2 regions of the Bradyrhizobium erythrophlei genome follow, and region 1 is predicted to be linked to the other one. Evidence: predicted binding sites of a transcription regulator. Region 1 holds the regulator's gene; the other holds the start of a gene.

Region 1 (4,357 bases):
ATGGCTGGCGGCTGACGCCGACAGCCGGGATGCGACCGATGTTTCACTTGGCGATGGCGTGTCCTGTGACGGCGAAGGCTGCGTCGTGCCGATGGCCGACGGGCGCTTTGTCGCGCTGTCCTTAAAACCCGACGGGCTGGCGGACGACTGCGCCAGGACCGCCTTGATCGTGACGGCGAGCCCCGCGCCGCCGAGATGCCAGGCGACCGTGCTTGAACTGAAGCGATTGCGCGCGCAAGGCGCAATGGCGCTGCGCTGGACCAGGCGCGGACTTGTCATCGATGCGGTCAAGCCGAGGGGTGCAGACAGACCTTGGGCGCCAGCCACCGGTGATGCCGAGACCGACAGGGAGCTTGCCGTTGGAGGCGCCCCGGCGCGCCCGGCCGACGCTACACCGCCGGAGGCGGAGCTTCAGAGCGAGGACTGATGCTCCGTCGGCGCCGGCGGCCGATCAGGCGGCTGCGTGCTGGTCGTGGAAATCGTCGTTGCCGTGCAGTTCGAACGCACCAAGGTGGAATTCGTCGGTCTCGATTGGTTCACCCGACTCCGCCGCCAAGGGCGGCGAAGACGTCTGAACAAGGGTGAAGCGCGCGTTCGGAAACTGCTCCCAGATCGCGAGATCGTCAGGCGCCACCGTCAGCCATCCGAAGCGGAACATGTATCGGCCAGGCTCGGTGACGTGCCCGACCTGCTGCCATGTGACCTTATTGACCGGCAAAAGCGCCTCCTTTGCGAGATCCGCGGCCCGGCTGACCATCGTCTCCCGGTCGGCCGATTGAACGCAGCAATCCATGCGTTCGTTCCTCAAACGCATCGAGGTGCAAGGCGAAGGTCGTCAGGGCCAGCTTGAGCTGATTCAATTCCCTGACGCGCTTATCGTTCGAGGAACTCATGACGCACTAAACAAACTGGCTACTGCCCGTTGGCTTTCAGCCCGTGATCACCGGCCGCGGCTGCGGAGTGCCGGCGAGAACGGGGCGAGGGACGGCCTGCTTGATGGCAGGCAGCTGCAACACGGTCGCGCGTTGCCCCTCGCGGAGCAGCGTCACCAGCACATGGCTGCCGTCAGGAAATTCGATCGTGTCGTGATGACGATCGGTAAGATGGCGATCGATCTCGCCGAGCTTGCCGACCCGGAAGGCCGAGCGCCGTGTCCAGAACCAGCGGCTGTCGTATCTGACGTTGTCGGCAAAGGCGAGTTCCGTGCCCGGCAACAGGCAGACCGCGACTTCGGGTTCGGCTTCCGACGCAAAGCCCTTGGTGGACGTGCCGCGGAAGGTCGTGGTGATCAGCGTCTCGCCCGCTTTGGCAGGGCGCGTGGCGACGGCGTGCAGACTATAGTCACACATCGGATGGCTCCTCGCTTGAGATAGCCGGCCGCGTCTCTTCCATCGAAAAGAGGCGCCAGCCTCCATCTTGATGAACATTAGGGTGCGATTGTGTTGCCGCTTGGCGGCAATTCTGCGGCTTGCCGGTCGGCGTCGCATCACAAATTTGTTTTGCCAATACAATACGCTTTGAGGAACCTTTTGGTTCCGCGGAAATCGCCAGACACCGGTGTGTTTGCGGAAGGTGGGTCCGGAGCTCAGTATTTCCGGTAAAGGCCGATGAGCTTGCCCTGAATCTTGACCCGGTTCGGCGGCAGGATGCGGACTTCGTAGGCCGCATTCGCCGGCTCGAGTGCAATCGATGCACCGCGACGGCGGAAGCGCTTCAACGTGGCTTCCTCGTCGTCGATCAGGGCGACGACAATGTCGCCGGTGTCGGCGGTTTCGTTGCGCTGGATCAGCGCCATGTCGCCATCCAGGATTCCCGCTTCCACCATCGAGTCGCCGCGCACTTCGAGGGCATAATGTTCGCCCGCGCCGAGCATATCCGGCGGCACGCTGATGGTGTGGCTGCGGGTCTGCAACGCCTCGATCGGGGTGCCGGCCGCGATGCGGCCCATGACGGGCACGGCGACCGGACGGTTGCCATCGTCCTCCGCACCGGCGCTGGGGCCGCGAACCTTGCCAAGCGTGCCTTCGATGACGCTCGGGGTGAAACCCCGCCGGCTACCGCCGCCGGCGCTGGCCAGTTCCGGTAACTTGATGACTTCGATCGCGCGGGCGCGATTGGGGAGGCGGCGAATGAAGCCCCGCTCTTCGAGCGCGGTGATCAGACGGTGAATGCCGGATTTGGAGCGCAGGTCGAGGGCGTCCTTCATTTCGTCAAAAGAGGGCGGCACGCCCGACTCCTTCAGCCGTTCACTAATGAACCGCAGAAGTTCGTATTGTTTGCGTGTCAGCATCTCGACCAGTCCCCAGGTTGCTGTCGTTCAGTTTCCGAGACGTCTGGCGTTCAAGGCTTGAGGGAGCCCGAAGATCATCGCCAAACTTCAGAAACAAATCATGAACGAACACTATCTGTTCCATATGTGTTCCGCAACCACTTAATTTTTCGTCAATGAGGGCGAGCGCGCCGAGCGCTCGAACCCGCTCAGGCGGGGAGCCTGAGGATCTCGCAAACTCTGCCTGCGTCAGCCGCCGGCGCAAACGGCGGACGTATCAGAAGTGCCTGTGCCGCAGCGAGATTCCCAAGCAGCGAACTGTCCTGCTGATTGACCGGGGTTGCGATCAACGCGCCGTCCTCGCGTGTCGTAAGACGGGCGCGCAAATAGTCCTCGCGCTGATCGTTGGCCGACACGCCATGCCCCAACAGCGCAGATTCGGTGGTGTGATGGATCACTGTTTGGCCGCAGAGTTTGCGAATCAACGGCACGAGAAACAGGAACGCGCATACGTAAGACGATACGGGGTTGCCGGGCAGGCCGATCACGCGCATGTCCCCGAGGCGACCGTGCATTAGCGGCTTGCCGGGCCGCATGGCGATCCGCCAGAAGGCCATCGCCACGTTTTCGGCGTCGAGCGACTTCTTGACCAGGTCGTGGTCGCCGACCGAAGCCCCTCCGGTCGTGATCAGGACGTCGGCGCCGCTATCGCGCGCGCGGCGAATTCCGCTCCGGGTGGCCTCGAGCGTATCCGCGGCAATGCCGAGGTCGAGCACGTCGGCGCCTTCGGCCCGGGCGAGCGCCCGCAGCGCATAACCGTTGGAATAGACGATCTGGCCGGGCCCGGGGGTTTGACCCGGCATCACCAACTCGTCGCCGGTCGCCAGCAGCGCCACCTTTGGCCGGCGATGAACGGGCAGCAGAGGGTAGTTCATGGAGGCTGCGAGCGAGAGGTCGCGGTCGGAAAGCTCCTGGCCCGCCTTGAGCAACACGTCGCCTTCACGAAAGTCGACGCCGGCGCGGCGAATGTGGCGGCCGGCGATCGCGGCTTCGGTGATTTTGATCCCGTCGCCCTCGACCACGGTATCTTCCTGAATGATGACGGCATCGGCGCCTTCGGGGATCACGCCGCCGGTAAAGATGCGTACCGCCTCGCCCGCGCCTACGACGCGATCGAAAGGCCGTCCGGCGGCGATCTCGCCGATGACCTTGAGGGGTGTGCCGGCTTGCCTGGCATCTGTCGCGCGGACCGCATAGCCGTCCATGGCCGACATCGCCTGCGGCGGCTGGGTACGCAGTGCGGCCAGATCGCGCGCCAGAATGCGCTTGAAAGCCAAATCCAGCGCAGTCATTTCCTCGGGCAGTGCTTCGGCGCCCGAAAGAACCGCGGCCAGGGCATCGGCGACCGGCATCAGTGCCACGACAGGACTCCGCGAATGAACACGTTCAAACCGCCTTCCTAGATTCCGAGCGCTTGAAGCGCGCGAGCGACGTCGCCGGACGAGGTGACCCGAACCGCCTTGAGGCCGCGCTCGCAGGCACCCCTGATGTTTTCGTCGAGATCGTCGAAGAACACAATGCGTTCCGCCGGCACGCCGATGGCCTGCACGACGTGATCATAGGCTTCCGCGTCCGGCTTTCGAAGCCCGATGGTGGATGATAGAAAAATCTGATGGAAATGGCCGAGCACTTCCGCATATTGAACGGAAAAATAGGCGCCATGCACCGCGTTCGTATTCGAGAACGCATAGAGCGGCAGGTGTTTCGCGGCGCGGGCGAGCAGGGTTTTGATCCCGGGTATTTCGCCGACAAAGATCGCGTTCCAGCCGTCGACAAATTGCGCGTCGGAGAGTTCCACACCGAGAGAGGATCTTAAGCCGGCAAAGAAGGCCTCGTCGCTGATCTCGCCCTTCTCGTGCTGGTGGTACAATTCCCCGCGCAGGAAGCGCTGTCCAAGCAGGACAGGTTCGCATCCAGCCTGGCGGGCCCAATGGTGAAGGGTGCGGTCGAAATCGATATCGAGCACCACCCGCCCGAGATCGAACAGCAAGGCGTCGGCGTCGCCGGGCGAAAGTGGTGGCTGGTTCA
Region 2 (4,357 bases), 2.0 Mb from region 1:
CGGCGGCAGCCTCCCGGGACGACAGAAAAAGCAGCAGTGCGCGTGCGGCCTCCGCCTCGTGCGGCGCCTTGGTGAGCACGCCGGCAAAGGAAAAGTTCGGCTGCACTTCGGCCGGCAGCGCGCCGACGAGCGTGACACCGGGAACATGGATCAGCTCGGCCACCTGCTGGAAGCCGATTTCCGCCTCGCCGCGCGCAACCACGGCCGCGACCGGCTCGCCGGACGGCGGTCCGCGCACCTTCCGGCTCTTGGCCGCGATCTGGTCTGCGATGCCGAGCTTCTCGAACAAAACCGTCGACAGATACGTGCCGCTGCCGCTGTCCGAATAGGCGATCGATCTGGCCGCAAGCAAAGCGTTCCGAAGCGCGTCGACGCTTGCGATGTCCGGCTTTTGCGCTCCTTCGCGCACCACCATGCCGATCAGCGAACGCGCCAGTTCGACCTTGCTATCGGCTTGCACGAGACCGCGCTTGCCGAGTTCGTCAGCGGCGCCGCCGTCGAGGATCACGACATCGGCGCTCTCGCCACGCGAAAGCCGCGCCGGGATTGCCTCGGGCGAATCTCCCATCGACGGTCCGCGCGTCGTGATCAGATGATTTCCAGTCGCGCGCTCGAAAGCCGGAGCCAATTCGGAGTAGGCGCCGTGAAAACCGGACGAGATCATCACATGGACATCGGCGGCGTTTGCGGCCTGCGCAGCAAGCAGGATAATGACTGCGATTATCATTCGAGCGGGAAGGGGCACCAGAGTTTCATCTCCCAGGTTTCGCCGATCAGGCTTTGTCCGAAACTTCGATGCGGTTCGGTTGCCACCAGCACAAAGCCTGCGTCCTGATAGATTTTGCGGGCCGGCGTCAGAATGCTTTGGGTCCAGAGCGTGATCTTGCGATAGCCGCAGGCGCGCGCAAAGGCAATGCACTCGCTGACCAGCCGCTTGCCCAGGCCCTGACCGCGTCCGGCCGACTCAACCAGAAGCAGACGCAATTTGGCGACCTCGTCGTCGTGCCGCACCAGGAAGACCGATCCGACCGGCGCGCCGTTGATTTCGGCGATCCAGCAGCGCTCGCGCGAGGCATCGAAGGAGCGCAGGAATTGGGCGGCGATTTCAGCGACCAGCGCTTCGAAAGAGCAATCGAAGCCATATTCGCTGGCATATTGCGCGCCGTGGCTTTGCACCACCCAGCCCATGTCGCCGGGTCGAGGTTCACGCAGGATTGCGGGCTTCGATGCATGCCCCGCACCGAACAGATCTTCGATCGTTGCCATCGCGGCGGTGAGGCGTCGCCGATCTGTGTCCGACAAACGGCGCAGCATCTTTGCGACCTCTTCGTGCGAACTTCGGTCGAGTTTCGCAAAGGCCTGACGTCCCTTGGCGGTCAGGTTGAGTTGATGCTGTCGGCGGTCCGCGGGCAATGGCTTGCGGGTGATCAGGCCGTCATCGTCGAATTTCTGGACGATGCGGCTGAGATAGCCGGTGTCGAGATCGAGTTCTATCCCGATCTCCTTGGCTGCCGCACCATCCCGCTGCGCGAGTTCGTACAGCACCCGCTCTTCGCTCAGCGAGAACGGGCTTTCGAGAAGCCGCTGCCCGAGCACGCCAGGCTGGCGGGTGTAAAAGCGGTTGAAGGCGCGAACCGCCGATATCCGCTTCTGTTCGTCTGAAAGCATGGCGCACCTCAATACTTGCCATCGTCAAATAGTTATTTGACTTTGGCAAGTATATGGCGTCAGACCGTGACGATCCGGCTATGCAACAGGGTCAGCGACGATCGGCCAAGCCGGCGCAGCAACCGCGCTTCGGCGCGGGCGGCATTGGGCACGTGGCCGCCGAGTCGCTCATAGTGGTCGCGCGCAATCAATAGCCCCTGGTCGGCGAACGGGCCTGCAATCACCCGCGCGACGGATCTTGCGCGGTCGCGCCAGGTGAAATCGGAATAGGGCGAGCGCGCGTACCGGAACACGGCGGCGCGGGGACGGTCGCCGTCCGAAACACGCTGGATGAATTGCATGGTCTCATCGATCCAGCCGTGATCGAGCACCGCGCCCGCATGAAGGAACATCAGCCAGGGCGAGCGCGCCTGATGCGCCCCTTCCGCCAATGCTGCTGCGCGGGGTCCATTGAACGGCAGGAACTGGCAGCCCGCGACATCGGCAACCCGTTCGATCACGCCGTTATCGCCGCGATCGACCAGCAACACCTCGCGAATAACGCCCGTGGCGGCGCCCGGCACCAGCGCAGCCAAGGTGGCGACGGCCGGATGTTCGGCCCCTTCGGTCGGAATAATGACGCTCAGCATGTTCTCAACGGTCCAAAGCGAGGAACCGTTATCACCTTGTCATATTCAAAGCATCCGTAGCCGCTCGGCTTTTTGCGGCGGCAGCGGAGCTGAGGCCGAGCCACCTCATCGGATATTTGTTTTGTGGATCGGCCAATCATGTTCTTGATTTGTTCTCGTTCCGTGTTATCTTCGAACCATGAGCAGAGCATCCTCACATGCGCTCAAGCACCCGCCGGTCAAGGCGCCCTCCAAACCGGCGGGTGCGCCTTCCGATTTGCCGGAGCTTGCAGTCGCCATCGATCGCGAGCGGCGGCGAGGCCGGGGCGCGCAATCCAACGCCACTGGCCGCTATGAGGCCGAGGCGAAGGTTGCGTTCGATGACGGCTGGCAGAGCCTTGAGGATCTTCCGCCGTTCAAGACGACGGTAACGCTCGATACGTCGCGCAAGGTCATTGCGCGTAACGATTCCCCCGATATCGGCTTCGATCGCTCGATCAATCCGTACCGGGGTTGCGAGCACGGCTGCGTGTACTGCTTCGCTCGGCCGACCCATGCTTTTCTCGGAATGTCGCCGGGGCTCGACTTCGAAACGAAGCTGCTCGCCAAGCCCGACGCGCCACAGCTTCTGGAAAAGGAACTGGCGGCGGAGCATTACGAACCGCGCATGATCGCGATCGGCACCAATACCGATCCGTATCAGCCGATCGAGCGCGATCACAAGATCATGCGCGGCATTCTCGAAGTGCTGGACCGCGCCTCGCATCCGGTCGGCATCGTGACCAAATCGGCGCTGGTGACGCGCGACATCGACATCCTGTCGCGGATGGCCAAGCGCAATCTTGCCAAGGTCGCAATTTCGGTGACGACGCTCGATCCGCGGCTGGCGCGGACCATGGAGCCGCGCGCTTCCGCGCCGCCGAAACGGCTTGAGGCGCTGCGGCGATTGTCGGAGGCGGGAATTCCGACGACCGTGATGGTCGCGCCGGTCATTCCCGCACTCAACGACAGCGAGATCGAGCGCATTCTGGATGCGGCGGCGCATGCCGGCGTAAAGGAAGCGAGTTACGTGCTGCTTCGCCTGCCGCTTGAAGTGCGCGATCTCTTCCGCGAGTGGCTGATGGCGAATTATCCCGATCGCTACCGTCACGTCTTCACCTTGATCCGCGACATGCGCGGCGGCCGCGATTATGACTCGCAATGGGGCACGCGGATGAAGGGCACAGGTCCGATGGCCTGGATGATCGGGCGCAGGTTCGAGATCGCCTGCGACAAGCTGGGGCTCAATAAGCGCCGGTCCAAATTGACCACGGATCATTTCGCCAAGCCCAAGCGAAGCGGGCAGCAGCTCAGCCTGTTCTGAAGTTCTGTGTGAAGGAGCGTTCGATGCCCAAGCCGCCGGTTCCAAGACTGACAGTCATTACCCTCGGCGTTTCCGATATGCGCCGGAGCATTACCTTCTATGAAGCGCTTGGCTTTGTCCGGAAGATGCATGCAACCGGAGAGGTAGTTGCGTTCTTCGACACCGGCGCAACCGTGATCGGGCTGTTTCCGTGGGACCAACTGGCGCAGGACGCAACCTTGCCGGATCAGCCAAGGCCCGGTGCTTTTCGCGGTATGACGCTGGCGTGGAACTGCCGTTCCGCCAAAGAAGTCGACGAGGTGATCGAATTTGCGGTCTCGAAAGGCGCGCAGCGATTGAAGCCTTCCCATATGACCGATTATGGCGGCTATTCCGGATATTTCACCGATCCCGACGGGCATCCATGGGAAGCGGTGGTCGCGCCGAACATTGAGGTCGGGGAAGATCGCCGCGTGCATCTGCCGGATTGAGAGTTGCGCGTTGAGCTGCTGTTGAGAGCGGTGAAAGGCGCGCATCGCGCAAAAGTTCCGGTTGCGTGCCTTCTCGGCCTTGCGCACCATCCCGGCATGATTCGGGATAAATCCGGGAAGAAAAAACAACCAAACCTGCCGAAGGGCGTCATCGCGGTCGCGCCGCCGAGCTTTCGCCGTGAGCGCGCGCTGATCAAGCGCGGCGTGTGGCCGGTGGCCGGCTGCGACGAGGCCGGGCGCGGCCCGCT

The links. Region 1 encodes LexA, which represses DNA repair genes until DNA is damaged. Its sites were predicted from a motif close to TGTTCNNNNTGTGTTCNG; they were not measured.
Region 2: BUA38_RS05085 (PA0069 family radical SAM protein) is a predicted target of LexA. The motif match lies at 2,437-2,454, and genes of this name have one in related genera.

What each region holds. Positions count from the first base shown of each region.
Region 1 is NZ_LT670849.1:6,623,917-6,628,273, forward strand. It holds partial or broken gene BUA38_RS31825 (ComEC/Rec2 family competence protein) at 1-427, shown strand, start outside; gene BUA38_RS31830 (hypothetical protein) at 452-793, opposite strand; gene BUA38_RS31835 (hypothetical protein) at 930-1,349, opposite strand; gene lexA (transcriptional repressor LexA) at 1,586-2,290, opposite strand; gene glp (gephyrin-like molybdotransferase Glp) at 2,479-3,690, opposite strand; gene BUA38_RS31850 (HAD-IA family hydrolase) at 3,729-4,357, opposite strand, start outside.
Region 2 is NZ_LT670849.1:1,099,930-1,104,286, reverse strand. It holds gene BUA38_RS05100 (substrate-binding domain-containing protein) at 1-727, opposite strand, end outside; gene BUA38_RS05095 (bifunctional helix-turn-helix transcriptional regulator/GNAT family N-acetyltransferase) at 724-1,668, opposite strand; gene BUA38_RS05090 (glycosyltransferase) at 1,728-2,297, opposite strand; gene BUA38_RS05085 (PA0069 family radical SAM protein) at 2,476-3,639, shown strand; gene BUA38_RS05080 (VOC family protein) at 3,663-4,109, shown strand; gene BUA38_RS05075 (ribonuclease HII) at 4,206-4,357, shown strand, end outside.